Regions from separate parts of the Cytobacillus sp. IB215665 genome, predicted to be linked through region 4. Evidence: predicted binding sites of a transcription regulator. Region 4 holds the regulator's gene; each other region holds the start of a gene.
What was found. The regulator Rex, encoded in region 4, represses fermentation and respiration genes when NADH is low (regulators of the CRP and FNR family bind a similar motif). The targets are predictions, from matches to a motif close to TTGTGAAATATTTCACAA.
Positions count from the first base shown of each region.

Region 1: the regulator Rex is predicted to act here: its motif matches at 3,238-3,255, upstream of SLH52_RS04750 (YwiC-like family protein).
Region 2: the regulator Rex is predicted to act here: its motif matches at 5,691-5,708, upstream of SLH52_RS04940 (TIGR04053 family radical SAM/SPASM domain-containing protein).
Region 3: the regulator Rex is predicted to act here: its motif matches at 1,598-1,615, upstream of SLH52_RS16805 (4Fe-4S dicluster domain-containing protein).

Region 1 covers NZ_JAXBME010000003.1:97,198-105,048, forward strand. Annotated here, with positions in the region: gene argJ (bifunctional ornithine acetyltransferase/N-acetylglutamate synthase) at 1-1,032, opposite strand, end outside; gene argC (N-acetyl-gamma-glutamyl-phosphate reductase) at 1,093-2,124, opposite strand; gene SLH52_RS04750 (YwiC-like family protein) at 2,464-3,177, opposite strand; gene SLH52_RS04755 (nitronate monooxygenase) at 3,713-4,684, opposite strand; gene SLH52_RS04760 (enoyl-CoA hydratase/isomerase family protein) at 4,717-5,496, opposite strand; gene menE (o-succinylbenzoate--CoA ligase) at 5,549-7,066, opposite strand; gene SLH52_RS04770 (AMP-binding protein) at 7,150-7,851, opposite strand, start outside.
Region 2 covers NZ_JAXBME010000003.1:139,519-147,369, reverse strand. Annotated here, with positions in the region: gene SLH52_RS04985 (YitT family protein) at 1-557, shown strand, start outside; gene SLH52_RS04980 (DUF3813 domain-containing protein) at 641-823, opposite strand; gene SLH52_RS04975 (hypothetical protein) at 826-981, opposite strand; gene SLH52_RS04970 (Cof-type HAD-IIB family hydrolase) at 1,310-2,128, opposite strand; gene SLH52_RS04965 (metal-sulfur cluster assembly factor) at 2,469-2,780, shown strand; gene SLH52_RS04960 (metal-sulfur cluster assembly factor) at 3,535-3,837, opposite strand; gene SLH52_RS04955 (hypothetical protein) at 3,851-5,095, opposite strand; gene SLH52_RS04950 (DUF2249 domain-containing protein) at 5,112-5,318, opposite strand; gene SLH52_RS04945 (DUF2249 domain-containing protein) at 5,308-5,565, opposite strand; gene SLH52_RS04940 (TIGR04053 family radical SAM/SPASM domain-containing protein) at 5,766-6,887, shown strand; gene SLH52_RS04935 (oxidoreductase family protein) at 7,106-7,851, opposite strand, start outside.
Region 3 covers NZ_JAXBME010000015.1:53,834-61,684, reverse strand. Annotated here, with positions in the region: gene napA (nitrate reductase catalytic subunit NapA) at 1-877, opposite strand, end outside; gene SLH52_RS16805 (4Fe-4S dicluster domain-containing protein) at 924-1,511, opposite strand; gene SLH52_RS16800 (YueH family protein) at 1,891-2,130, shown strand; ZMP/ZTP riboswitch at 2,387-2,470, shown strand; gene SLH52_RS16795 (bifunctional 5,10-methylenetetrahydrofolate dehydrogenase/5,10-methenyltetrahydrofolate cyclohydrolase) at 2,648-3,487, shown strand; gene adhP (alcohol dehydrogenase AdhP) at 3,711-4,721, opposite strand; gene SLH52_RS16785 (SpoVR family protein) at 5,023-6,438, opposite strand; gene SLH52_RS16780 (YhdB family protein) at 6,823-7,062, shown strand; gene SLH52_RS16775 (MFS transporter) at 7,118-7,851, opposite strand, start outside.
Region 4 covers NZ_JAXBME010000029.1:21,797-29,647, forward strand. Annotated here, with positions in the region: gene groES (co-chaperone GroES) at 1-216, opposite strand, end outside; gene SLH52_RS22355 (type II CAAX endopeptidase family protein) at 1,098-1,856, shown strand; gene SLH52_RS22360 (YdiK family protein) at 1,860-2,054, shown strand; gene SLH52_RS22365 (DUF2161 domain-containing phosphodiesterase) at 2,201-2,956, opposite strand; gene tatC (twin-arginine translocase subunit TatC) at 3,110-3,862, opposite strand; gene SLH52_RS22375 (twin-arginine translocase TatA/TatE family subunit) at 3,880-4,059, opposite strand; gene SLH52_RS22380 (redox-sensing transcriptional repressor Rex) at 4,155-4,793, opposite strand; gene moaC (cyclic pyranopterin monophosphate synthase MoaC) at 4,826-5,311, opposite strand; gene SLH52_RS22390 (ABC-F family ATP-binding cassette domain-containing protein) at 5,867-7,798, shown strand.

The DNA.
Region 1 (7,851 bases), on a different contig from region 4:
ATCTACAGTATTTGGATTAACTGATGCACTACTATGTCCAATCGCCCCAATTATTCTTCCCCAGTTCGCATCATTACCGTAAATCGCTGTTTTAACAAGGTTAGAACCGACAATTTGTTTAGCCATTTCCCTTGCTTCATCGTCGTTTACTGCACCTTTCACTTTCACTTCAATAAGCTTTGTTGCTCCTTCCCCATCACGAGCAATTTGTTTAGCTAAATCTTCACATACATGCTTTAAAGCTGTGTAAAACTGCTTCCATTCAGAATGTGTTGGGGTTAATGGTTCATTATTAGCTAACCCGTTAGCCATCACAATAACCATGTCATTTGTAGATGTCTCACCATCAACAGTTATTTGATTAAATGATTGATTCGTTATTATTCGTAACGTATTTTGTAAAATTGTTGAATCAATATTGGCATCTGTCGTAATAAATGAAAGCATAGTAGCCATGTTGGGGTGAATCATACCAGAACCTTTAGCCACTCCACCTATTGTCACTGCCTTTCCATCAATAATGGTCTGATAACATGCCTTTTTTGTAACGGTATCAGTCGTTAAAATAGCTGATTCAAAATGCTGTGCATTTTTTTTCGTTTTGTTAGGTTTGAGTTTTTTTATTCCAGAACGGATCTTATTCATTTGTAATAAATCACCTATTACTCCTGTTGAAGCTACTGCAATGAGGTGTTCTTGCATCGAAAATTGTGTAGCACATAAATGTCTCATTTCATATGCATCCTGCATACCTTGTTCACCAGTGCATGCGTTGGCACAGGCACTGTTTACAACGATAGCTTGAAGCTTGTTTTCAACTGCAATACTTTGTTGCGTAACTTTTAATGGAGGTGCTTGAAAATGACTTTGCGTGTATACTGCAGCACATGTAGCTGGTACTTCACTGAGAACAATACCAAGATCATTCTTTGTGTATCGTAACCCTGCATGAACTCCATCCGTTTGAAACCCTTTTGGAGATGTTATCGTTCCTTCTGGCAATACATTAACAGTACCTACTTTTGTTTTCATATTAATCAAACTTATTCCTCCATTATTTTTTCGTAAGAGAAAGTAAAAAATATATATCGCCTATGGATAAACAGGAAGTAAATTTAAGCCAGTATGTTCATCCATACCTAGTATAATATTTAAGTTTTGAATAGCCTGACCTGCTGCTCCCTTTACGAGATTATCAATCACTGAAACAATTGTAATTCTTCCAGTTCGTTCATCATTCACCAATGCAATATCACAATAATTTGAACCATAAACTTCCTTCGTTGAAGGGAATGTATCCTTTAATCGTACAAAATAATGCTCATCATATGCACATCTATAAATATCATACAGCTCCTCTATTTTGAGCTGTTTTTTAGGCTCAACATACATTGTAGCCATAATCCCTCGAGTCATTGGAACAAGATGGGTGCTTAATGTAATTGGTTGAATGTTGTCATTCCAATTTAGGAGCATTTGCTCTATTTCTGGAATATGCTGATGTTTATTTACTTTATAGATTTTTAGGTTCTCATTTGTTTCAGCAAAATGAACAGAGGTAGCTAAATTTCTTCCTGCTCCAGAAACACCTGATTTTGCATCAATAATGATCGACTCTTCCTTAATTAAGTTCAACTGAACTAAAGGTGCTAACCCGAGTAATACTGCTGTAGGGTAACAACCGGGATTTGCAATGATTTTAGCTTCACTAATTTTATTGCTGTTCCACTCGGATAATCCATACACAGCTTCCTCGACTATTTGAGATGGAGCTGGTGTCTTGTTATACCATCTTTCATAAGATTTATTATCTTGTAGCCGTAAATCACCTGATAAATCAATGATATGTGTATCATACTCACTTAATTGTGGTGTCAATTCACTAGATACACCAGCAGGTGTTGCCATAAATACCACATCTACCTCACTACCAATTTTGTCAATATCAATACTCTCTAATTGAAAGTTCAAACTTCCAGATAAATGTCCATACATCTGCCCTAATGGTAATCCATCATTAGAAGATGAATGAACAGAATGAACATTAACGACTGGATGTTGCTGCAATAAACGTAATAGTTCTACTCCTCCATAACCTGTTGCACCGATTACAGCAGCTCTCATCTCCGATCCCCCTCTATTTCTTAGGCAGCATTGATTCACTCAATCCAAAGCTACCCCTCTGTCGTCTTTGTCATGCTTTTTTAAACATCACGTAAAATTAGTTTTCATTATAATACTGAATAAATATAAAATCAATTGTATTTTTATAAATAAATTATAAAAATCTTAAACTATTATATAAATACTATTAATTACGCTGTAAAAATAGAACAGACATTAAATCAACCTATGTTGTAGCTTAGTGGAATATTGACACTAAAAACAAATGAACTACAAAGAGCTAACCTTTTATAGGTTAGCTCTCATTATTAATACGATATACACTTCTTCAAAGCAATTTTAGATCAGCACAACAACGACTAAGAAAAAATAAACAGCATTAATAATTTCCCAGATACCTACCTTCAAGACTGAAACATTTTTTCCATAAAAGTAAAAAGCACGGACTACACTCGGTATATACGCAATAATAAACCAAGGGTAGCCACTTAAAAATAATATAACTATGATTCCTAGATGGTAGCCCCAAGAAATCCAACGGTATGCATTATTTTTCTTCTCTCTTATCATTGTTTTCACATAAAATGTACTTCCTATAAAGAAGAACATTGAAAGTAACAAAATCCCAATAGCAACAAAATCTATCGAACCAGTTCCCCCATAATAACTAGCTACTCCACCAATACTAAATGATGTAATTGCACTCATGTCATTTAGTAGAGCACGCTCTTGGTTTTTCTTTGCAAAATACACATTCACCACGAAAAAAGGCAACATGACAATGCCAAAGTAAATAAGTTTATAATTAATAATCAATGTTATAACTAAACAAATAAGAGCTGGAAACATATAAATAAATGTCCATTTGAGATAAAATTCGCGTCGCTTTCCCTTCAAAAACATGAGCAAAGGATATGTACCTAAATAAAGTAATAGCCAGCCACCAAATAATGGGATATGTATCATAGAAGGCTGCCCAGCAAATATTCCTACCAAAAATGGGATGAGTAACATAGCCCATGCACCATGTTGTTTCGGAATCAAAGGTTTCATACTCGTTCACCTCACCTAAACTTTCTTAGTTGTTATTATAATGAAACAACATAAAACATTAAGTGAGATAAATCACAAAGTTTTAGCTACCATATAGCCTTTCATGACTTTTTAGGAACAATTAAGAGAGAAACTATTATGAAATGTGTCTATTTAGTCCATTTTTAGTTACTATAACAAACTGTTCAAAAAACCCCTTGAAAAATAACTGTAGAAACTAACTTATACACGATGTTCAAAACTCTTGTTTACTTATCGTTACATGAGCTGTATTAATAATCACCTGAATATTTACGTTCCTGGTAATAATGATATTTCTCATGGTAGTAGACTCACGCTAATTCGCCGAGTTATGCGGTTTTGCTTTTCTGAATACGCACTATAAGGCTAGAAGCTTAAGACTTCTAGCCTAAAATGTCCTAGAATAGACTACTTAGTTAAAATTAATTACAACACGTCAAGCGAACTGGTTCTTTTTTAAAAAAACCTCGTCAACTTATTTATCTTACGATTTTATATTACTTTGCATCTTTCTTTAAACATACGATTTAGTCAGACTATCTTTAGCTAAATGATATTCATTTTGCATTTCCTCAATAATTTCGGCAACTGTTTGAGCTTTACTTATCTGACCAACGCCTTGTCCTGCAGAAAATATATCCTTCCATGCTTTCGCATTTGTTTGGTTCATAAATGAAAAGTCAACAGTTTGTTTCTTTTCAAGTACATTTATATCAATACCAGCATTTAGAATACTTTCCTTTAGGTAATTGGCGTATACGCCACTAATAGCATCAGTATAAATAAGATCATCTACAGAAGCATTTATTAACATATCTCTATAATCTCTACTTGCAAAGCTCTCTTTTGCACTAATAAACCTCGTTCCGATGTAAGCCATGTCCATACCTAAAGCTTCAACTGCAAGAATATCACGTCCCGTCGTGATGCAACCTGCCAAGACTGTAATACCATCCCAAAATTTTCTTACTTCTCCTGCAAAAGCAAAGCTATTAATTGTTCCAGCATGCCCTCCTGCACCTGAACATACTAGAATTAAACCGTCAACTCCCGTTTTTGCAGCTTTGCGAGCATGAGGAATGTTACTTACATCAGCAAAGACAAGACCGCCGTAATGATGAACAATTTCAACAACAGCTGACGGATTTCCAAGTGATGTAATAACGATTGGGGGCTGATATTTAGTTATTAACCGTAAGTCTTCCTCATATCGTGGATTTGTTTGATGAACGATAAAATTGACAGCCCATGGTGCAACTTTCAGTTGAGGGTCTTCTTTTTTTGCAATAGCTAGCTCTGATGAAATTTCAGCCATCCAATCTTCTAATATATCTACTGTTCTAGCATTCAATGTTGGAAATGAACCTATGACACCTAACTTACAACTTTCAATAACTAACTTTGGACTTGATATGAGAAACATTGGTGCTGAAATGACTGGTAAAGTTAAATTAGTAGTCATATGTTTAGGCAATTTTTCGTTCATTATCTTCTCCCCCTTTTTAATTCATATGCAAATTATCTACCTGAAAATTGTGGTTGTCTTTTCTCAAAAAATGATGTTACTCCTTCCCTATGATCTTTCGTTGTAAAGGCAATACCTTGCGCCATAGCTTCTTCAGCTAAAATTTGATCGAAGCTTGATTCAAAGCTATGGTTTAAAATCGACTTAGCTAATGCAATTGCATTTGGAGCACCTTCTGTAATAGTTTTCGCAAATTCAACTGATCGTTCCATTAAATGTTCAGCGGATACTAATTCAAGCACAATACCATATTCAAACGCTTCTTTTGCAGTAATTTTTCGTCCTGAATACATAAGCTCCTTTGCCCTTTGTAACCCTACAGTGCGTGGTAAAAGATACATTCCTCCCATATCAGGAACTAGACCAATTTTTGCAAAGATCTGAGAAAATATAGCTTTCTCTGAAGCTAAAACAAAATCACAACAAAGAGCTAAGTTAAACCCTCCTCCAACTGCTAATCCATTGACAGCAGCAATAACTGGCTTTTCTAAAGCATTAATTCTTTTAAGTAAATCATGTCCCTCTATCAAATATTTACGACCGTTCACTGCATTCAAATCTGGAAAATCAGTTACATTCCCACCTGAACTAAATGCACGACCAGTACCTGTCAAAATGATGCTTTGCACATGCTCATCCTTCTCCGCTTTTCGAATAGCTTCTTCAAGTTCCTCAATTAAATCAAAAGACAGTGCATTTAGCTTATCAGGATTATTCAACGTAATTACAGCTGTACGATCTAGCAATTCGTATAATACTAAATTATTCATCATTCTAGTTTCCTCCTTTTGTTTCTTTTATAAGACCAAGACAGTTCAAGTACTATCACAACATGCTTCTTAGTTGAGTTTTTAACACTTTGCCAGTTGCATTTCGAGGTAGATTAGAAAGTAATTCTATATGTTTAGGAATCTTATAATTTGCGAGCTTTCCATTACAAAATTTTGTGAAGTGCTCGAGCGTCAAATTTTTGTCGGAATCATGTAGAACAATATATGCCCTAGGGACCTCACCCCATGTCTCATCTACTGCCCCAACTACGGCAACTTCTTTAATATCAGGATGCTTATATAAAACTTGTTCCACTTCTGCAGGATAAATATTTTCTCCGCCACTTATAATCATATCTTTCTTTCTATCTACAATATAAATAAACCCCTCATCATCCATTCTGGCTAAATCCCCTGTATAGAACCAACTATCTTTAATAGCCTTCTTCGTTTCAAGTGGTTTATTCCAATATCCTGCAAACACATTAGGTCCCTTGACTAATAATTCACCAACTTCCCCATGTTCTACACTGCTTCCTAGGTCATTAACAATTTTCACTTCAGTGTGTATAGGGTTCTTACCAACTGAGCCCATCTTTCGATAAGCATTTTTAGCATCTAGTAAGCTTACAAATGGAGCTGTTTCAGTTAATCCAAAACCTTCATATAACGGTACTTGTTTTTGCTGAAAAAATTCAATCACTGTGAGAGGACATGGTGCGCCACCAGAAATGCAAAATCGAAAAGATGATAAATCATAGTCATTAATGAGGTTAGAATGTAAGAGAGCCATCCACATTGCAGGAACAAGAAAGAGACTAGTTACTTTATAAGTTTGTATCGCATGTAGTACCTTATCTGGTTGAAAATGGTCTTGAAGAACGACAGTCCCTCCTTTATATAGTACAGGGGTCGTGAGAATATTCATCCCACCAATATGGAATAAAGGTGCCACAGTTAAAGTAATGTCATCTTCTTTGAAAGCTAAAAATTGAATCGCATTAATTGCATTCCATTGTGTATTCCCGTGAGTTAACATTGCTCCTTTTGGTTTCCCAGTCGTACCAGACGTATACATCATCATATGAACATCATTTTCACTCAGTTCAAATTCTGGCTCGTTCCCCAATGACTGATCTATTAAATTTTCGTAAGATAAATCCACTAAATCTGGAGAGTGACCGACATGGATGAAATAATTTAATTCTTTTATTCTTTCACGCAATGCATTCACTGCTTGAGTCATTCTTTCATCATAGATTAAATGACCTGTTCCAGAGTCGCGAACAATATATTCAATTTCATCAATGCTAAGACGAAAATTTATCGGTACAAAAATAGCGCCAATTTTAGCACAAGCAAACATCGTTTCCATACATTCATTTGAGTTAAAAAGGAGAGCATTAACTCTATCTCCAAATCGAACTCCTAGCTTAAGTAAACTATTAGCCAGTTTATTAACCCTAATATTTAATTCCTTATACGTGATTGTTTTATCTTTGTATATGAGAGCAGCTTGTTCAGGCCTCTGTTCACTATGATATGTTAGCCATACTCCTATTCCTTTGTTCATTGTGTTAACCCACCTTTCACTAATTTACTTGTTACTTAGTCTTGTTTCGAAAAAATGTTTTTCTCAGAGCGAATAGTTTTTTATTAAGACTTAGCGTGAGCATAGTGTTCTTGATATTGTTTCCGAATATGATGTTTCTGTATTTTTCCGGTGGATGTCATAGGTAATTCACTTACGATAACGACATCCTTAGGAACCTGGAATCCTCCTAAATGTTGCTTGCAATATGCAATAATTTCTTCAGGTGTTAAATCCATTTCCTCCTTTGGAATTACAAACGCAGTCACTGCCTCACTCCAGTGCTCGTGTGGCAACCCTACAACTACTACATTTTGAACTTTAGCGTGATTAATAATTGTTTGTTCTACCTTTATAGATGCCACATTTTCTCCACCGGTTTTAATCATGTCTTTTTTTCGATCTACAAAAACCATTTGTCCATCATCATCCCAATAACCTAAGTCCCCTGTATGATGCCAATCAAACATACGCGTTTGCTCGGTAGCTTGATTATTATTTAAATATCCATTCATGACATTCGGACCACGGTGGACGATTTCACCGACTTGATTTTTACTGAGGATGTTACCTTCACCATCCATAATCACTGTATCGTTAATTAAACTACTTGTACCCCAATAAGATCCGAATCGTCGTAACTGTTCTTCTGGTTTAAAAAACATCGTACCTGGATACATCTCTGTTTGCCCAGTACCTAATAAAAAATTTGCATTCAATTCGGTTATGCCTTTTTCTAAAGTAAACTTATCCATAGGAGCCATCCC
Region 2 (7,851 bases), on a different contig from region 4:
TTCAAATATTACCTATCGTTCATGTTTCTGAAGATATTTTATTGAATGCAGTTTTTGGTGGAGTCATTCAAGCAGTAGGAATTGGTTTCACATTGAAATATGGCGCTTCTACAGGTGGTCTTGATATAATCACGCTAGTTTTATCTAAAATCAATGATCGCCCTATTGGTGTATATTTCTTCTCATTAAATGCCGTAATCATTATAACAACCGGTTCTTTATATGGTTGGGAATACGCACTATATACGTTAGTGACCTTATATGTAGCGACAAGAGTGATTGATTCAATACATACTAGACATGAAAAACTAACAGCGATGATCATTACAAAAAAAGCAGATGAGCTAAAAGAGGCAATTCACTCAAAGCTAGTGAGGGGAATTACGACAGTACCTGCAAAGGGTGGCTTTTCAAATGAAAGTCAAGAAATGATGATTATCGTAATCACGAGGTATGAATTGTATGATTTAGAAAGAATCATCAAAAAGGTCGACGAGAATGCATTTACTAATATTGTTCAAACAGCAGGTATCTTTGGCTTATTTCGAAAAGAATAATCAATTAGAAAGGGTAGGAAATCAAGAGCTACTTTTTAGCTTATTTCCTACCCTTACACCGAAATAAATATTTTAACAATTAATTAATGTTGTAAATTGTCTAACCTATTTTGAAGCTCTCTTAACTGCTTTTTTTCGGCAATCGTTGAGTTTGCATATGCTGAGGACAATGCATTTTTTGCCGCTGATACGGCATCTTCAGATTGAGCAGCCTGTTCAGCTAATTGAACTGCTTCTCGAGCTTGTTGAAACAATTGATTTCCCATCGCTATGCCCCACCAATTGATGATTCTTTAACATTTGAAATTTTTTGTCTTTCCTCTGCCTCTGCATATGTCGTGTGATAAGGGATCCGTTCATCATGTTTTTCAACAGCGTCAACACCTTGTTGAACGAAGCGTTTGGATTTATTACGTTTACCCATCAGTAGCCCCCCTTAAATCATCCTAAAGAAACTAACTCAGTAAAATCGATTTATATTGAAACATGTTACTTGGTTTATCTTCATCTACACTCGATTTATTGAGTCAGTATCATTTATATTTTGGCTAACAATTGTTTATATATACATGAATGATTAGGTTAAGGCCCTTGGTATAAACTTTGTTGTTATTTGTAATAAATATTAATTATACGAGATTTTGCAAAAGCCAAGGTGTTCGAGTAAGTGGTTATAGGCAACAAAGAATGCAAAAATTGTCTTTTGTTATATGGTTATAATTGTTAGTTGGAACATTAATTAACAATATCATTTAGTTATCAAGTTTTAATATACTAGCTAAAGCCTTACCGACTCCATCTTGTTCGTTTGTAGTGGTAATATCTTTAGCAAGGGACTTTAATTCATCAATTGCATTTCCCATAGCAATTCCAAATCCTGCATAATCAATCATTTCTAAATCATTGTCTTCATCGCCAAAAGCTATTATACGGCTGCGAGGAATTTGATAATAGTCAGCAATTTTTTTCAAACCAACGGCTTTATTTAGCCCAGCTTTTACAATCTCTATAATGTGCCATGGTGCTCCCCATTTGCGATGATCGATCATTTCTGCATGTACATCTGATAAATAGGAACGAATTTCTTGTACGTGGCTCTCTTCTGCATGAATTAAAATACTCGTAGGGTCGTGAGTTAAAATTTGCTTTAAGTCACCTGTTTCAATTTTTGGATTGCCAAAGTTAAAGATATTTAAATACTTTTCGTCATGATAATGAAAATAAACATCATCCATCACTTCAGCTAAAATATTCTTAATATCATATTGCTCACTAGCTTCAACGATATCCTTCGCTGTATTTAAATGAAGTGGGGTATGATATAATCCCCAATTGTGATCGATTGGATGATGAACGAAGGCACCATTAAAATTAACAATAGGTGTTTTTAAATTAAGCTCATTATAATAAATTTCACTAGCTCTGTATGGTCTTCCAGTTGCAATAACAACTATATGACCTGCCATTTGAGCCTTCATGATCATTTCTTTCGTATATGCGGAAATCTTTTTATCATCATTTAATAAAGTACCGTCTAAATCTAATGCGATTAAATGTTGTTGAAAGCTCATAATGTCTCCTTTGTAAAAATAATTTATCTTACATAATAAACCATTTATTATACTATTTAATAGTAGAAAATAACTATCGATTGTTTTAAGTGTACCTTGAATGGAAAAAATTTGTCCACTATTTTGTAATAAAATGAAAAATAATAAGAGTAAGTACGATTACATTGATATCTCCCTATATTAATTCATTTCCATATAGCTAGTATCTGCGACAATAAATGTAACAAATCGTTCATATTTGCAATAAGAAAATGTACTGAAAAGAAGTAATTTTTTTGCTAATTAGTACATATATGATATAATGAAAATGATTCTCAAGTAGATCGAAAGGGTGAAAAACATGGATAAAGCTTTAGAAGAAAATATAATGGGCGCACTTGAAAATGTGCTTGATCCAGAGTTAGGTATTGATATTGTTAATTTAGGCTTAGTGTATGGTGTTGATATAGATGATAATGGGACTGCGACTGTTACAATGACTCTCACTTCTATGGGATGTCCATTAGCAGGAACTATTTCAGAAGATGTAAAGAGAAATTTAGCGGATATACCAGAAGTGAAAGAGACAGAAGTTAGTATTGTTTGGAGCCCACCTTGGAGTAAAGATCGCATGTCAAGATATGCAAAAATTGCTTTAGGGGTTCATGGATAAGGAAGTAGTAAAATACATTTGATATATATATTCTGGAGATTATTGTAAAAGAGGTGGAGACTAAAAAAACTCCATCTCTTTCTCTTTATGTTGCAATAAGGTGAATTTTTTTCATTTCTAGCTGAAAAAGTGTTTTTAGCTTTGTTACTTTTATTCCTAATCTATAAGATAAAGCTGATGTTTTACTCCTCGTTACTCATCGTTTTATAGAAGGAGAGATGCAACTTGTTTAGTTTTTATGGAAAAAATAACAATTCATAAAAAAAGCCCTTGGCTAAGAGCGGAATTGTTTCTTGTTTCAATAGTAATGTTGTTTGGGTAAATGGCTAGCATCACAGCTTCAATATGAAAGGTTCTCTTCGTATTGAAGCTGTGATGCTATTCTCAACAAATTTGTACCATAAGAAGTACTTAAATGTTAGTCATCATGTTACAGATGAAAAGATCCCCCGAACTCTAGTTGTGTACGCGTTTATTAAAGGCTCTTTTCGTAAACTTAGTTGCTATGTTAATTTAAAATGGACTATATTACGATTTTTATGAGACTCAATAATTGTATATGTAGAAAAGATGCCACGAAGGCTAGATATATACGTGCTAATATCTTTGAACGAAAAGCAACAATCAATGCGAAAACAGCCTTATTATAAAAACAATTAATGCGAATAGAACCTGCTATTAAGATTAACAACCAGTCAGGTGGAGGAGAGTTACCACCTGATTCACCGAGTTCGAGTTTACTTACATGCAGTCACTATATTCCTTGTAAAGTTTGTAATGCTCTTTGTGACATGCGTTGCGGTGTCCATGCTGGCTCCCATACAAGTTGCACGTTAACTGTATGAACCTCTCCCAGTTGCTCGATAACATGCTTAACACCATTTACAATGCTATCGTGTAAAGGGCAACCAGGGGTAGTTAATGTCATGATAATTGACACATCATTAGCTGTGGATATAGTAACATCATAAATCAAACCGAGGTCAACAATATTTATGTTTAACTCCGGATCAATCACTTCATATAGACGACTGTACACTTTATCTGTTAAGCTCATTAAAATCTCCTCCTTATTTCCGAATGACGTTGCCAATTGAAAAACAAAAGGTGGCAGTAGTTAATAACATTACTAATTGACTGATCGTATATAACGGAACACTCTTTACGATAATAGATAAAGCTATTCCAACAATGCTTATTAGAAAAGCAAGAAAAGTAGGTATGCTCATTTTCTCATTAATCATTTCTTTTAACGAAGGAACAGATTCTTTACCTATCTCTTTGCTATATCGATGCGTCCACCATAAAAACGGAACTATTTTGTATAGGTATCCCATAATACTTAACACAATCCAAGTGATAATATAGAGTAATATAAGTATTGGAAACCAATGATGGAGACTGGGGAAAAAAGAGATAATCATTGCAAAATAATGAATGAAAAACCCATTTATAATAGCTAATAATGAAAACATAAAAGGTTTATCAAGCTTCTTCTTAATTCTTTTTGTAAGAATGGTATATATATGCCCCGTAAATAGACTAAAGCCAATGAATAATCCACTAACACCAATTGGTAATAAAACTGAAAAGTCTAACAAAAAAGAAAAGCCTGTTAAAAGTAAGCCGCATACATAAACACTATATACCCAAGCGGCTAATTTCATTGAAAATCCGTGTGCAAGAGCAAACATCGGCACCATTTTATAAGAAAAACCAAAAATCAATAAAGTAAACCAGCCTGCGATACCAAATAAAATATGTGTTTTTAACAGTGGAATATGTTGAAATAATACTGTTCCGAACTGCAAATTATATGCTAACAATATTCCTAAAGCCAATGTAAGCAATAAGCAAATGAGTGCGCTGCCAACAAACAATGTGAGTATATTGAATTTCTCTTGCTTTTTCATGGTCATCAACATTTGAAAGATAAATAGTAATATTGAAAATAAAGCAATACTTCCACTGTATAAAATTGTTTTAGGTGCAAATACAAATGATAATGCCAGGCTAGAAACCCCTATAGCACTTAAGAAAAATTGAAAAAAGCCTAAGCGTTCACTCCAAATAGGAGTAAGGAAGACAACAGGAACAAGTTGGTACATTGCCCCCATTGCCACCATCACTGCCCATCCGAGAATAAGCAAATGTGCACTACTCCATATTTCAGGAATTCTATATAATCCTTTTACGATATTCTCACCTTGAAAAACCAGAATAAATTGACTTGCTAGAAAGGCCAATAAACTAAAAAAAATAAATAAAAATGGAAGCTTTATATTTGTTTCTGTCGTAGCTTGCTGTGGAAACATAAAGTATCACCTGTTTTCATCTTCTAATATCAATTTGATAAGTACCATCGTCTAGCTGTTTAGTATGGTGCGTATACTTGAGTTCATCCAATTGCTCATATAAGAACATAGGTCGTCTATCATTAATAATTGAAAGAACTTCGTTATCTTGAAGTTTTTCCAATGCTGCAAGTGTTCTTATCATTGGCTGGGGAGGCTCTAGACCTCGATTATCAAGAATCATTTTTCTCACCTCGCACAAAGGTTACTTTCCAATGCTTTGCTGCTACCTTCTCAACGGTATAAGTAAAACCTTTTGTTTTCATAATTGTAAGCAGCGGTGTAGGTTTGATAGGTGCGTGTAATATAAAAATGTCATCATCGTTCAATGACGAAACAGTATTTGTTATTTTTTGAAATGGCTGAAGCTTTTTATTTATATCTTCTCTCACATCTAACTCAACGATGTTTTTTGCTCCTGTATCATTCACTTTTTATTCCTCCTTGTCATATCCTTTGATTTAATGATAATAATTTTCAATTAAGTTTGGTGTGATTCAGTTCACTTGTTGATAATTTTTTCACTAGTTACCATTCACAATTTGTCCACAAGAATATGTGATGCATATCACATACATACCCAAATCAAAATAATTACAATATTTACATGAATGTTGAGGAGGTTGTCCTTATGTTTGATCGAGATTTTAATAAAAATCCATTTATAGTCATTTGGGAATTAACGCGTGCTTGTCAATTACATTGCTTGCATTGTCGAGCAAAAGCTCAAACTAGACGGGACCCTAGAGAATTATCCTTTGAGGAAGGGAAACAATTAATAGATCAGATTTATGAAATGGATAATCCAATGTTGGTGTTTACAGGTGGAGACCCATTGATGAGGGAAGATGTATATGATATTGCAGATTATGCGATAAAAAAAGGTGTAAGGGTATCCATGACACCTAGTGCCACTCCAAATGTAACAAAACAAGCGATTGAGAAGGCAAAAGAGGTTGGTTTAGCACGGTGGGCTTTTAGTTTAGACGGTCCAACTGCCGAAGTACATGATCATTTTCGTGGAACGAAAGGATCTTTTGATTTAACAATGAATGCCATAAAATATTTACATGAGTTAGAAATTCCAGTGCAAATTAATACAGTGATTTCTCGCTACAATGTTGATGTGCTAGAAGAAATGGCTAAGGTTGTAGAAGAATTAAAATGTGTCCTATGGAGTGTGTTTTTTCTCGTTCCTACTGGACGGGGGAAAGAGTCAGATATGGTATCTCCAGTACAGCACGAACAGATTTTTAACTGGTTATATGAATTAAGTAAAAAGGTACCGTTTGATATTAAAACAACAGCTGCACAACACTACCGTCGTGTTGTTATTCAACAGAAAATGAAAGAAGCAAAAGATACAGATCGAGCTATCCGTTATGCAGATGCCTTAAACGAAGGAAAAACGGGTCAAATTGATGGCTTAGGTCGAGCACCAAAAGGTGTCAATGACGGCAATGGTTTTGTCTTTATATCTCATATTGGTGATGTATTTCCGAGTGGATTACTGCCTGTCAAAGCTGGGAATATTAGAGAGAAGACATTAGCAGATATTTATAGAAATTCTCCTATCTTCAAAGATTTGCGAAATTCAGACAAATTTAAAGGGAAATGCGGTGTATGTGAATTCCGCTTTGTTTGTGGTGGCTCACGTGCAAGGTCGTATGCAGTAACTGGAGATTTTTTAGAAAGTGAACCATTCTGTGTGTATATACCGAAAGCATTGCGGTCAAAATCAGTGAATACTTAATATAACAAGCTGAAGTAGGTGTAGCCTTACTCAATACTTTTGAGTGGGATACACCTTTTTTATGTAGCTATGTTGAAACTTGGCCTCTTTGATTGATGTTTATCATAACTATCGTTTACTGTATCTTTTCTTAGTTAACAAAATAGCTATTGCGTACAACCTATAGTGTTGAATGGCGTCTTGTTAACGAACGTTTTATTTGAACATCTAGAAAAGTATTAGCTATACAAATTGAGTTCTTTACCCCAATTTAAAACTTTATCTAGATAATAGGTAAGCAATACACCTTTTTTACCATCAAACTCCTTTTGTAATTGTACTAGTAAGCCAGTTTCAAGAAGGTACTGTAAATAGGACATTTTATATAATATCATAGGGTCACTTTGAAAGGTGATTCCTCTTTTGTTCATTTCAGTAGTATATAATTGAACACAATGGTTACGAATGCTATCATCATTGTTTTTCTCGGAATTACGTAATCCAAGGTATCTTTCAACTAGTAAATTGATATCAAACCAACCTGATGCAAATCTAGCCGATTCCCAATCAATCATTCGAATATGGTTGTTTGTATTTTGATTTATATGATTGCAGCAAATATTTTGTAAATGAAGGTCACCGTGTACGATACATTGTCCATTTTGTACTAGTTCAGGAAATGATAATGAACTTTTACTTAATATTTGTTGTATTATGCTATGCGTAGGTTCTATTATTTTCTTTAAACGCTTGTGGTGTAATGCATCGATAAGATACAATTTTGTTTTTTGTATTTTAGCTTGTCTTCGTGTTTTCGCTTTCTTCGAATGAAAGGTTGGAAACCAGGGATTAAACAAATCGATATTATCGTAGAAATTTTGCTCATATGAGTGGGCATGTAATTTTGCAACTGTTGGTATGATATAGTCAAAATGATTTGGAGGATGAATTCGTCCACGCAAAGGCTCAATATATTCTATTAACA
Region 3 (7,851 bases), on a different contig from region 4:
TCTTGTCATACGCATCATTGACTATAAGATAGTTGGCGATGGCATTCGCAATAGCTAAATCAGTTTGTGGTCTAAAGACAAGTACTGATTCCGCAGTTTCAGATGTACGAGATGGTCTCGTTGTTAAGTCATAATGTTTGACATTCGTACCACTTAATTTTCTTGCAGTTAGGCGAGAATATAGAACTGGATGCATCTCTGCCATATTTGCTCCCCATGTGACAAATACATCAGCTTCATCTAAATCACGATAAGATCCCATTGGTTCATCTGATTGGAATGTCTTCATAAATCCAGCAACTGCACTTGCCATACAAAGACGTGCATTTGGATCAATATTATTATTTAACAATCCTATTTTCCATAACTTCACTGATGCGTACCCTTCAGTGATCGTCTGTTGACCAGACCCCCAAAAGGCAATAGATTTAGGATCTTTAGCGTGATTCTCTTTTAATTTATTTGCAACTAAATCTAAAGCTTCTTCCCAAGATGCCTCTCGAAAACCTTCCATCGTTCCTTTTTTACTTTTGTCTTCTCTAATTAATGGCTTAGTTAAGCGATCTTTGCCAAAAAGAATCTTTCCTACATAATAGCCTTTAATACAATTTAAGCCACGACTCGAACGGTTTTCAGGATCACCTTTTGTGGCAACAACTTTACCATCTTTTACACCAACGAGTACTCCACAACCAGTCCCACAGAAGCGACATACCGTTGATTTCCATTCATCAGGTTCAACGTTAGCCATTTCCTGTACGACAGGATCATTTTGTGGTTCTACTGGTGTTGTCGCTTCATCCTTTTTACAGCCTGCAACTGCTAATGTTGCGGAAACTGCAGTTGCTTTTAATAAAGATCTGCGTGTTAACTCCATTAAATAACTCCTCCCCCATTACAAATTCTGTTTCTTTTTATAAAAGCTAAAACAATCCTCTTACTTCTCGTGGCTTCACACGAATTGCAACAGGATTGTCAACAACACATCTTTGTTCACAAATCCCACATCCTACACATTTATCGACATCAATGATTGGGGCGAACACTGCATGAATATCGTCACCGGGTTTTAGGTAAATATCTAATTTAATCGCTTCATCAATAAGCGGACATTCGCGATAACATACTTCACAACGCACCCCCTCATAAGCGATACAATGTTCAGGATCAATGATTGCTGTTCCCATTTGAACGTCTTCAACTTGGTTAATTCCTGATAAGGCAGTTGTAGGACAAACCTCAACACAAGGGAAATCTTCACATAATCTACAAGGATTTTCTCTAGCTTCAATAAATGGTGTACCTAAGCCGAAACCATGCGCCTCAGTACCCATCTTAATGCTGTCATACGGACATGCTTGATTACACTTTCCACAACGTACACATAGTGCTAAAAATTCATCTTCTTCAGCTGCTCCAGGAGGACGAAGAACAGTTTTGTTTCCACCTTTCATAAGTGAAAGTAATTCGTAAGCAGCTAGACCACCTATTAATGTTTTTAGCAGATTCATACCTTTCAGAATGATCCCCCCTCCTTGAGCAAAGATCTTAAAAACATTACTATCATAATAAAAGTACCATTTTAAATAATTGAAAAATGTGATAAATCTCACATTAATTAACATCACGACAAGATACTTTTTGACAATTTCAAAATAAAACTTCACATTTATTTCACAAAACTGCCACACCTATTCACATAATTGAAAACGCCTTCATTTATTTCGTTTTTTATGAAATTCATTTACAGACTTTACAAATCATATAAATTCATCAAAAATAAATGTATGGAAAAGCTGCTTCTGTTGTGCACAATGAAAGCAACAACAAATTAGTATATAAAGCAGGCTACTATTTACTAAAACATTATGGATAATAAGGATGATGAAGATGAAAATTCGCAAAGCTATAATCAATAACCAACAAGAAAAAATATACTTATACGAAAATAAAAAAGAAGAATATACTATTATCGCCATTCCAATTATTGAGTGGTCTTTCAAAGTTGATTATGAACAGGACGCTGAAACGCTTAAAAGCATACTTTATTCTTCACTCAAATCCCATACAAATGCAGACACTTCTCAAGACTTGACTAACAAAATATCACAGTGGGTTCGTGAAATGTGACAATAATATTAGTTATACATAAAAAACTGAACATTAAGATGTGATTTTGTAGATATTGTTCGTGATTTATTATACAATAAACATGGTCTATCATATTTTGCATTGACTGTTGCTTCTCTAACAAAGAAAATACAGTATACGAACGAGCGTACAGGCATCTATTCTTCTTGTTATTTTGTTGAAAGCTGCATGATATCCTCAACATACTGTTGAATTTAATTACATTAGCAACAAAGTTTACGAAAAAAGAGCCGTTATTTTTTACAGTTACTGACGACAATTGTGGAATGAACCACGAGGGAGCTGTAAAAGAAATTGCCGTGTCGTCTGGGCAGAGGCATCTGGATCAGCGTATGTGCCAAATTTAGTCTAGGAGTTTTTATTAATAAGAATGTAGGAACCATACATTAAAACAAAATTAGGCTTCTCATTAAACAGGAATACATGAAAATATTAGACTATTAAGCACTATTACGTTTTCTCCAGCCTCTTTGTATATAATATAGGAGGGATAAAGTTGGAAGAAAAATTGATTTTAGATGGAACTAAGGTTGCCAATTCTGTAAAAGACAGCTTAACAATGCGTGTATCTGCATTAAAAGAGCGAGGCGTTATTCCTTGTTTAGCTACAATTTTAGTTGGAGATGATCCTTCTTCTGCCACTTATGTAAAAATGAAAGGGAATGCGTGCGACCGGTTAGGCATTTTCTCAAAACGCATTCATCTACCAAAAGAAACTCAAACTGAAGAACTATTACAAATCATTCAGGAGCTTAATAATGATCCTTCTACACATGGCATCTTATTGCAGCACCCAGTGCCAAGCCAAATAGATGAACGGGCTGCCTTTGAAGCAATTGATATTGAAAAAGATGTAGATGGTGTTACTAGTCTCGGTTTTGGACAAACATCGTTCGGCTTTGGAAAATATCCTTCGTGTACACCTGCAGCTATTTTAGAAATTATCGATTTTTATTCCTTGCCAATTGAAGGTAAACATGCAGTTGTTGTTGGACGAAGCCCTATCTTAGGAAAACCAGTATCAATGATGCTACTCAACAGGAATGCGACTGTAACGACATGTCATTCAAAAACACAAAATTTAGCAGACATTATTAAACAAGCAGATATTGTCGTTGCTGCAGTTGGCAAACCTAATTTTATTAAAGGGGAATGGCTTAAAGAAGGTGCTGTCGTACTTGATGCAGGTTACAACAAAGGAAATGTTGGTGATGCAGATTATGATAGCTGTTTAAAATATGCTAGTGCAATCACTCCAGTTCCAGGAGGAGTTGGACCTGTAACTATATCAATGTTATTAAAACATACCGTTGATTCAGCTGAGGGAACCTTATAAATATAGAAAAGCTCAAAAGCAATTTTTTGCTTTTGAGCTTTCTTCTTCTTTTTTATAGGCTGTTTTCGCATTTATTGTTGCTTTTCGTAATAAGAACCAAACACGTACACTACTAGAGTTCGTGGCATCTTTTCTTCTGTACAACAATGACTGTCCATGTTAAACCACTTTTTTTGGTACTAATTGGATAACAATAGCAACAAAGTTTACGAAAAGAGTCTTTTTATATTTCCATAACAACTCGTCCGTTAATTTTGCCCGCTTCAAGATCAGCAAATATGTCGTTAATATCTTCTAACTTAGCTTTCGTTACTGTTGTTCTCACTTTGCCATCTGCAGCAAATTGTAAAGCCTCTTGTAAATCCTTTCTAGTTCCAACAATCGATCCCACTACACTAACAGCATTTAAAACTGTATCAAATATTGGTATTTCGATCATTTCAGGAGGTAGTCCGACAGCAACACATTTTCCACCGCGTTTTACTGCACGATAAGCTTCATCAAATGCTTTTTTTGAAACTGCTGTACAAATCGATGCTTGAACGCCACCGAACTCCCTTTGGATGTATTCTGCAGAATCTTCATCAAGTGGGTTAACTGTATCATCTGCTCCAAGCTCTTTAGCAAGATCTAATTTTTCACTAAATGTATCTACTGCCACGACTTTGAATCCCATTGCTTTAGCATATTGTACAGCTACATGTCCTAATCCACCTACACCATAGATAGCAACCCAATCACCTGGCTTAGCTTCACTAACTTTTAACGCCTTATATGTTGTCACACCGGCACAAAAAATTGGTGCAGCTTCTACATAGTCTAAATTTTCTGGAACCTTAACTACATAATCAGCAGCTGCTAAACAATATTCTGCATATCCTCCATCGATAGAATACCCTGCATTATGCTGGTTAAGACATAAGGTTTCTCTTCCTGTTAAGCAATATTCACATTGTCCACAAGCTGAATATAACCAAGGTACACCAACTCTATCTCCAACTTTGAGATGTGTAACGCCTTCGCCAACCTCTACAACCTCTCCCACTCCTTCATGACCAGGAATCAATGGTAACTTAGGCTTTACTTTCCAATCACCATGAGCTGCGTGTAAATCAGTATGGCACACACCACAAGCTTTTATTTTCACCAATATTTGTCCGTTAGAAGCCTTCGGTTTTTCAACACATTCTACCGATAACTCCTTCTTAAATTCTTTTACTACTGCTGCTTTCATCGTTTCATGATTATGGTTACAGTTACAATTTCCCATTTCATATCGCCTCCATATCAAAATCCCAATAGTTGAACAACACCATTTGAAAGTTTGTGATATTATTCACAAATGAAGTAAAAAAAAATAACTCCTTACGCTATATCTTACTATATGTTATCCATTGACAAACTTCCTATTTATGACACTTATGTGAACCGTTACATACTTTATACGTAAGGGTCTGACCATACGACTTGAACCCTGAATAGGAATCAAGTATAGATGATCCGACCCATCATGCTATTTATTATACTTAACCTTGTTACATATACTTTCGATGGACATTTTTTCCTTCATACGTAAATAAAATGTTTTTATTTTCGATGACTGTCTCTATATGGACAGCTCTACCCCATAGCTGATAAATAAAAGGAAGCACTTTCTCTAAATATTTTAAATCAAGTTCGATTCCTTCATACCAATGCTTTAAGTAAAGCTCTCCATTTTTTAAATAGTCCCCATCATTAACGGTAATGTACGGAAATCCTCCATTTACTCGCATATTAATAAGTTGGTCACGCACATTCTCCCAGTCTTTATCAACGATTTTATAATCCTTCCCTTGCTTCTGAAATAAATACATATCCTCGCGGAAAACGAGATCCTTCGTTAAATAATTACGTAAGAAAGATATATCTGATTCTATTTCTCTTACTTCAAACATTTTTTCACGCCCTGAATGTGGTTGGGCACCGTGTTCAATCATTTCTTCTGTAGGATTATTGTAACGCTCCTCAATGTCTTCAAATATTTTTAACCCAAGATAATATGGGTTAATGCTCGTTCTTGAAGGCTGAACTACACCAGCGTTTAATTTGGCAAATTCAATTGATTCATCACTCGATAAATCTAACTCCCTTAATATGCGCTGATGCCAAAATGATGCCCAGCCTTCGTTCATGATTTTCGTCTCTAATTGTGGCCAAAAGTATAGCATTTCCTCTCGCATCATCGTTAAAATATCTCGTTGCCAATCTTCTAGCTCTCGACTGTATTCTTCTATAAAAAGCAGAATATCTTTTTCAGGGCTTGGAGGAAATTTTTTCTTCTTTTTGTTATTAAGTGGCTTATTTTTGTCCTTTTCATCCAAAGTCCATAGATCATCATATGGTGTTCGTTGCTTCTGGATATTATCCTCTAGATTATCGTTATCATAATGCCATGCTAGCCTAGGACGCATGAGTGATGGATCGATATGTTCTTGTATAGAAAGAACAGCATCAAGAAATTTTTCTATTTCTTTCCTTCCATGAATTAATTCGTAATATTTAACCCTATCAGCTGTGGCAGCCATACTCTCTACCATATCTCTTTTTGTATTGCTAAAACGGACATTATTTTTGAAAAAGTCGCAATGCGCTAATACGTGGGCAACGATCAATTTATTTTGAATGAGTGAATTTGTATCAAGTAAAAAAGCATAACAAGGATCTGAATTGATAACTAATTCATATATTTTACTTAATCCTAAGTCATAATGAATTTTCATTTTATAAAATTGCTTTCCGAAGCTCCAATGTGAAAAACGAGTTGGCATCCCATATGCTCCAAAAGTATATATAATATCTGCAGGACAAATTTCATACCGCATCGGATAAAAATCTAAGCCGAAACCCTCTGCAATTTCTGTAATTTCATCAATGGCATATTCCAATTCTTTACGTGCACCTTCATTCATTTGCCATTCACTCCCCCTGTCTCTTCTTAACAACAATGTATGAGTGTTATGACGAAATGATGAAAGCTTCACCATTCAAAAATAAAAATTACTTAAATAACGAATCGAAATCGGTTAGATAGAACGCATTCAAAAAATAACGAACCTCATTAAAACTGTAAGGAGGAAATTAACTTTTTCGAAAAGGTAAACTATCGCACCATCTTCTGTGATACCTTTTTTCCACTCTTTTATCATTTTGCCACTACTTATTTAAATTTTGTCAGATAAATGATGGAAATTGAGTTTAACCCTTCTTTTTATATTATCGTCCAACATTTACAGCGAAATTTTTTCATTAAGTAAAACATACTAATGATAACTCCGAATAGGAGGGTGATCTCAATGAACATCGTTGATTACGATAGAGCGTTATACTATACACATCGCTCACAGTGGGATAATTTGTTAATTTTGATGGTACGAACAAAGGATCAATTTTTATCAAAAAAAATTGAACACTTCCTACATGCTTATAATTTTTCAAAAGATTATACTGCTGTTGAGAATAACCTGTACTCCCTTCTTAGATATGTTGATCATGCGATCACATCTAGTCAAGAGGACATTGAAGAATATTGGTGAAAAATTAATTATATTAACAAAAGGGTTGAGCCATATGCTCTACCCTTTGTATTTATTACATATATTCCGATGATTTTTTTAATCGGCTTCGGCTGTCAAAAAGAATAACATACGTGAGGATAACAGTCATAGCTGCAACTAGTAATACTACAGATAGTATTCCAAATGGTATGATTGCTGATGTATCTGAAATTACGCTAGTAAAAACAATAAGAAGGACAATTCTTATACCTAAACCTATTACACGAAACAAACTATCCACACGACCAATTTTGTCATTTGGAATTAACTCCATAAGTAAAGAATTCCTTGCTACTCGAGTACCCGCGTTCCCAAAGGCAGTAAATAGTTTCACTATATAAAACACCCATAAGTATGGAAAAATAGCTAACATAGTAATTGCTATCGAATATATGCATACAGTAGTTACGATAGATCGTTCATTACCTATTTTCTTTGCGAATAACGGTATGAAAATTCCAGCAACAATTGCACCAACTCCATATATCATTCCCGATGTTCCATATGCTGAAGCGTCAGCTTTTAAGACATTTGCAATATATATTGGATTCAAATAATTTGATACCATCACACCGATGAAGGGCATAAATGATGCAAGAAAGAACAAGAACAACATAGGAGATTTCTTCATATAATAATATCCTTCTGCAAGCTTATACAATAGAGAGCCATTACTTTGACCAGACTTTTGAGCTCTTTTGTATGGTATTAAATAAAACATCAGAGCTGCACCACCATAAGTTATCGCATCAAGTATTAAAATTAATG
Region 4 (7,851 bases):
AGTACCAGCATATTTTGAGAAGATGATACTATCACCTACAGCTACTTCAAGAGCTACACGCTCACCGCTGTCTAGTACTCGACCAGAACCAACAGCTACAACTTTTCCTTCTTGAGGCTTTTCCTTTGCAGTATCCGGTAATACGATACCACTTGCAGTCTTTTCTTCTGTTTCTTCAATTTGAATAACAACACGATCACCTAATGGCTTTAACAAGTGAAACAACCTCCTCAAATAATTTAAATGGTATTATTGTTCAATATTCTTCTATTAGCACTCGCTATACTTGAGTGCTAACACAACTATTATATTAATGAATCTCACATGTTTTTGCAAGTCTAAAGCAGAAAAAAATTCCTAATTTCATATATACCCCATAAATAGACAAGTTCTCCCTTGTATAACCACGACATTCGTCCCATTTTTTATTACACAATTAGAGCTTGGCTTTATTTCTTGTCATAGTCTTCAATATAGAAAGACTCTTTTCGTAATCTTTGCCGCTATTGATACCAGCATAGAAAAAGTGTTTTATACGGTTATCATTGCTTTACAGAAGAAAGATGCCATAACTCTAGTTAAGTACTTGGCAATTGCTTAGTACGAAAAACATTATTTAAATCAAAAACAACCCATTTCTAGGATCTCTGTAGAGTTAATATTGCTGATGTTGATGTATTTGGAACGCTAAGTAGGTTTTACATGATTGAAATAAAGTTTATACCTTCTTATGTAAATATCTTTATCATTTAACCCTTTAAAATTATGTCACAAATACGTAGGAATAAACATAAAAAACATAATATACATGAGTATGTTAGAATACTGTGATAAAATACGGTAAGTATTGTACTAACCCGTGTATATCGGACATACATTATTAGTGCATATTTTAATCGGACAACTATGATGAAAATCGTTAAATAGGCTAACAATGTCAAATCATTAAGGTATATCATTTGAATAGGGATTTTTCTTTCTGATAAAATGACATGGTGACCTCTAAAAGCTGCGAAGGGAAACAAGGCATTCCCAAATAGCAAAATACTATTTTAAACCAAAGCAGCATGAACAAACATTTAAAGGAGATTATTTTATTGATTAAAAAGATATTTCCACCGTTCGAAAGACATTATTGGTATGTAATTATCGCGTATATTATCGTCCAATTTTCTGCGACTTTAGGTGTGCCATTATTAGAAATTTTAGGTGTAGGCGAGGATGCTCATTCTAATGATATTGCGCTAGTCATTAGGGTTGGTTATTGGGCTGTAATTAGCTTTATCCTCGGATTAATGATTATTCTCTTCATTATGAAAAAAGATATGATTAACAGAGTGATTCCTGAAGATTACCCCTCTACTGGCAAAGCCATTTTCTGGTCAATCGCAGGTATTTTCCTTGCGTTATTTGCACAATCTTTAGCAGCAAATATTGAAATGTTACTTGGAATTAATCCAGGGTCAGAAAATACTGAAGTGCTTATCGGAATTTTTGAATTGGTCCCGTTATTCATTATTGTCACTTCAATCATCGCACCAATATTAGAGGAAATCATTTTTAGAAAGATCATTTTTGGCTCGTTGTATAAGAAATATAATTTTTGGATATCAGCACTTATTAGTTCTGTCATATTCGCCCTAGTTCATGGTGAGCCAGAGCACATACTCATATACAGTTCAATGGGATTTACTTTTGCCTTTCTTTATGTGAAAACAAAAAGAATACTCGTACCTATTATTGCACACGTTTCAATGAATACATTTGTGGTCTTAATACAAACTATCTACAAGGATGACATTGAACAAATGCGACAACAACTGGAACAAATGCAGTCGATTATTGGAGGATTATAACATATGCGCCGCTCACCTTTATTTTTTGGATTTATATATAGTTTTATAGGAATCGTTTTCACATATCTCGCAATTCAATCAGCTCAAGAAACAATTTGGAATTTCCCCACTCTCATATTGTCTTTTGTAGCCACCCTTGATTTTGGAGTGGCTATTCGTATGTTTATCTTTCATAACAAACTAAAAAATATAAAATAATTAACAACCTTCCTAGTTAACAGGAAGGTTGTTTTATTCTATGGCTAATTTCACATTAATTGTTGCTTTTTGCTAAGCACGAATATGTTCGGGACATCTTTTCTTCTCTAAATACATATGAGTTACCCAAAATACCATTCTCTGTATCAACCAAGCTTATTTGCTATTAATTCACCGTAATAGTGAACAAGTTGTGGATATGAAGTTAGCTCATTCTTACCCTTATCACTAAGTGAATAAGTTCCTCTTCGCACCCTTTCAAACCAGCCGTAATAATTTTTATTAAGAATAGATACAGTTTTGTCACCCGTTCCCATTTGGCGAAGATCACTTGTTGATAACTGACCTAAACGTTCGAGGCAACAAGCAATATGAATACAGTTTTCTTTGTACGCCGTCATGATTTTTTGATTCTTGCTTCCACCAACATTATGGTCACGATGCCTGCCTTGCATTTCAGTTAAAAGTAAATCTCTCTTTTTTTTGCTGCTTTGCATGCTTTTTTTCCGATCAAAGTCAGCTGGGGCTAGAATGATTTCTACCAGTGCAGTACCATTTTTGAAAGTTACAATCATAAGGCCTAATTCTAACCTTCTGACCAAATAACATATATCCTGCCATTTTTTAGAACGCAAAGAATATGTAGGCCTCGGGATAGCAATATACACCTGATCGGATAAACGCTGCCTTTTAGTAGCTTGTATTAACAGCTTTATACTTATATTAAGCTTAAGCTCCACGATCACTAGCTCATCGTCTTTTATAGCTGCTATATCACAATGATTGACTTCTCCATATACTTCATACCCCTGTTCTATAAAATGCTCTTGAATAGGTTTATATAAATCAACCTCAAACAATTTTGTTGTTTTATTGCTCATTAACATCATTACTTTCTTCATTTATTGAATGCTTTATATAAGATATTAATACGACCTTTATACTTGCATATACTCACAAAATAACCGCTAGAAAATACTACATGAAAAAAGTGAGCCTCTACAATTTGTAAAAACTCACTTTGATTAACTTTGTTATGGTTTATTGTATGGTTATTACTCATTTTCAGTCAGGAGTTCCTGTTCTAGTTTTTCCACTTTCCGATAGGTTATTTTTGAGATAAAGATACTTATTTCATATAGAATAAATAAAGGTATCGTCACCATCAGATGTGAAATGAGCTCTGGTGGCGTAATAAATGCTGCTATAACTAGTAAAACGAAATATGCGTATTTTCTTATTTTCGCTAAAAACATAGGCGAGACTATGCCAAGTCTAGTTAAAAACATCACAACGACAGGAAGCTGAAACAATATTCCAAATGGAATAGTGATTTTAAATAGAAATTGGAAGTATTCATTTATGCCAATAACTTGATTAACCGTTAGCCGTTCAGATATCCTCGTCATAAACTCAATAACAAATGGAAATAGAATAAAATAGGAAAATGAAACTCCACCTAAAAATAGTAACACTGATATTGGTATATAACTTAAAGTGATTTTCCGTTCTTTTTCATATAGACCTGGGCTAATAAACGCCCAAAGCTGATATAAAATAACTGGTGCAGTAATTACAAAAGCTATAATAAAAGCAAATTGCATATAAATTTTTATTGGATCAGTTAAGGAAAATGCATTCATCGTCAGCTCTTTTGCTTCATCAGCCTGTTGTAAATAGACAATGATTGGCTCAGCCAAAAAAAAGCTTCCAATTGTAGCAACAACAAAGAAAACGGCTGCGATAATTAGACGCTTCCTTAGCTCTCCTATATGATCGTATACAGACATTTCTTTACTATCATTCATACTTTCTCATCCTAATGTTACTTCTTTTTATTATTTTCATTTGCAATGTCTTGTGCCGCTCTCTTAAATTCTCTAAGTGTTTCTCCAGCAGCTTTTCCTAATTGAGGAAGCTTATTTGGACCAAAGATAACGAGTGCGATCACTAAAATTAATATAAGACTTCCTATTCCTATGTTAATTGGTCTCACCTCCATCATAAATTACAAATAATTTTCCTGATCTATCATTATAAAGCATATATTGTTATTATAACTCGATGATCATCTAAACGACCACAATGCCAGTAGAGCTACTATTCAGTTGGGTAGTTTTTAAGGAAATATACTAAAGATTGTAACTCAACTGCTAAATCAATGTGATGAATTCTAATATGGTCAGGTACATTAATTCGAGCTGGTGTAAAATTCAAAATACCCTTAATACCTGTTTCTACTAAACGATCGGTCATCCCTTGAGCAACTGGTGCAGGTACAGTTAAGATGGCAACACTTACATCTTTGGTAATATATTTTTCTAAATCATCCATATGATAAATAGGAACATCTCCAACTGTAGTGCCAATTTTTTGCTCATCAACATCAAATGCAAGTTCAATTTTCATATTATTATTTTTAATAAAATTGTAATTTAAAAATGCAGTACCTAAATTCCCGACCCCGATTAACACCACTTTTGTCAGTTCATCTTGATCTAGTGTTTGTCGAAAAAACGTTAATAAATAATTAACATTATAACCATACCCTTTTTTACCTAAAGCACCAAAATACGAAAAATCTCTACGTATTGTTGCTGAATCTACTTTTACAGCCTCGCTTAACTCAGCAGAAGATACGCGCTGCTTACCTGCAGCATGAAGATTTTTAATGAATCGATAATACAATGGTAAACGCTTTGCAGTAGCTTGTGGAATTTTTGTTTGTTCGTTATTCACTTCTATTCCCCCACATTCAAACAGCTATTCATTCACTGCTCTCTAATAAAGTCTCCGTTCTTTCCACCAGTCTTCTCTAATAAATAAGTTGGACCAATAACCATACCTTTATCAACTGCTTTACACATGTCATAAACAGTTAAGGCACATGTGCTAGCAGCAGTTAAAGCTTCCATTTCAACACCTGTACTACCCTTCGTTTTAACTTCTACGATAATAATAAGCTTGTATAAGTGCTTTTCTTCTTCCCATGTAAATGTGATATCGACACCCTTTAAACTAATTGGGTGACACATCGGGATAATATCTGATGTTTTTTTTGCAGCCATAATACCAGCCACTTGAGCTACAGCTAAAACATCCCCTTTTTTTATTTTTGAATGAATAATTTGTTCATAAATTTCTTTACTAACTGAGATACTTGATCTCGCTATAGCAGTTCTTAATGTTTCGCCCTTTTCAGAAATATCAACCATCTTTGCTCTACCTTGATCATTAAAATGTGTAAATGAAGACACTGTTGCTTTTCACCTCTCAATATGACTATACTACACTATTTTTACAATCCTGTCGTTACTTTAACAAGGCGTGAAAACTATATGTACACCCAAGTCCGTTTCTATCACCTTCTTAGTAAATGGCTTTTTCGTAAGTGGTGTGGCAATTGTAATTAATAATTTAGCCTATTGTTATAGTTTTAATGATGAAAAGGTGCAACAAATACTATGAGAAATCCTATTTATGTCTTAGTACAAGGCTTTTTTCGCATTAATTGCTGTTATTCGTTTTAAGAGAAAATACGTATAAACCTAGCGGTCGTAGCTTCTTTCCTCTTAATAAATGAGGTCAATTGCAAAAAATTTTATGAAAAGAGCCTATACATCGTACATGATATAAAAGCTAAGTCTAAAATATCTTCACTAAGAAAGCGCATACAAATCAAACTGAACTATTGTTAAAAATAAGCACTTCTCAAACCTTAGATAGTTAAACATTGGAATCCAGTGAAAGAATATTGCTCATTTCATACATTTTAAGATACACTAAAACTATTATAACAGAGGTGAACTAACATGATAGTGTTACAAGTGAATCAGCTCACAAAATATTTTGGATCTGATCTTATTTTATCGAATATAAAGCTAGAAGTACAATTGAAAGATAGAATAGCTGTCGTTGGCCGTAACGGCGCTGGAAAATCAACCTTATTGAAAATAATAGCAGGATACATGTCTCATGATAGCGGAAGCGTCATGAAACCGAAAGATATTTCTATTGGATATTTAGCACAGCATAGTGGCTTAGATTCGGACTTATCTATTTGGGAAGAAATGTTAACCGTGTTTGAACCGTTAAAAAAAATGGAGATAGAATTACGTAAACTAGAAGAAAAAATGTCCAATCAAAGCCTTATGTCAAACAAGGCAGATTACGACAAACTATTAAAAGAGTATGATCATTTACAAATTCAATATAAAGAACAAGGTGGCTATCAATATGAAGCTGATGTACGAGCTGTTCTACACGGACTTCAGTTTTCCAGCTTTAATTACTCAACACCTATATCATCTTTAAGTGGTGGTCAAAAAACGAGGCTTGCTCTAGGGAAGCTATTATTAGCAAAGCCAAATTTATTAATACTAGATGAGCCTACTAACCACCTTGACATTGATACTCTTACTTGGTTGGAGCAATATTTACTCGGCTATCCAGGAGCTATTCTCATCGTATCTCATGACCGTTATTTCCTTGATAAAGTCGTTACACAAGTATACGAAATATCTCGAACTAATTCAGCAAAATTCATCGGTAATTATAGTGATTATTTAAAGAAGAAAGCAGAAAATTATGAACACGATTTAAAGCTTTATGAAAAGCAGCAAGGTGAAATTGCCAAGCTTAAGGATTTCGTTCAACGAAACTTAGCACGAGCTTCAACAACAAAACGAGCACAAAGTAGAAGAAAACAACTGGAGAAAATGACAGTCCTAGATAAGCCTACTGGAGATGAAAAATCGGCTTCGTTCCACTTCGACATCGAACGTCAAAGTGGAAATGAAGTTTTAAAAGCTAAAGACATTTCTGTTTCTTATGAAAACAACAAGCCTATTATCCAACATATCAATTTTCAAATCATGAAAAGTGACAGTGTAGCTTTGGTAGGTCCAAATGGTATTGGGAAATCAACTTTACTCAAGGCAGCGATTAATAAGATACAAGCCCTACAAGGAGAATTTTCTTTTGGATCAAATGTTAAAGTTGGATACTATGACCAAGAACAAGCAAATCTTAGTTCAAATAAAAGTGTTCTTAATGAACTTTGGGATGAGTACCCATCAAAACCCGAGAAGGATATAAGGACAGTGTTAGGCAACTTTTTATTTTCAGGTGATGATGTGTTGAAGCCGGTATCAACACTTAGTGGTGGCCAAAAGGCACGACTTGCGTTAGCAAAGCTTATGTTACAAAAAGCTAATCTGTTAATTTTGGATGAGCCTACAAACCATTTAGACTTGGATAGTAAAGAAGTACTTGAAAATGCATTGATTGACTATCCTGGTACAATTCTATTCGTCTCCCACGACCGCTATTTTATAAACCGACTAGCTACGAAAGTGTATGAACTTACTACAAACGGTATTACTGAATATTTGGGAGACTATGATTATTTCATATCAAAGAAAGCAGAAATTGAAGAACTTAAGCTGCTAAATGAACAAAAAGTAGTTAGTCCTTCAATCAAGGAAGATAAAACACAGACGAAGCTGACTTATGAACAAGACAAGGAAATGAAGAAATTACAGCGTCAAAGAAAAAGAAGAATCGAAGAGCTAGAAATAGAGATATCAAAACTCGAAGAAAAAATAGATAAAAATGAGACTCTCCTATGTGACCCAACTATCTTTCAAGATCACGAAAAAGTGGCCGTGATTAATGAAGAAAACTCACAGTACCAGGAGCAACTAGAACAATTAATGACCGAATGGGAAACACTCCATGATTAGAAGAAAAGTGGAGACGACTGTTTTGCCTCGACAAGCGTTGGAACTACAATCCT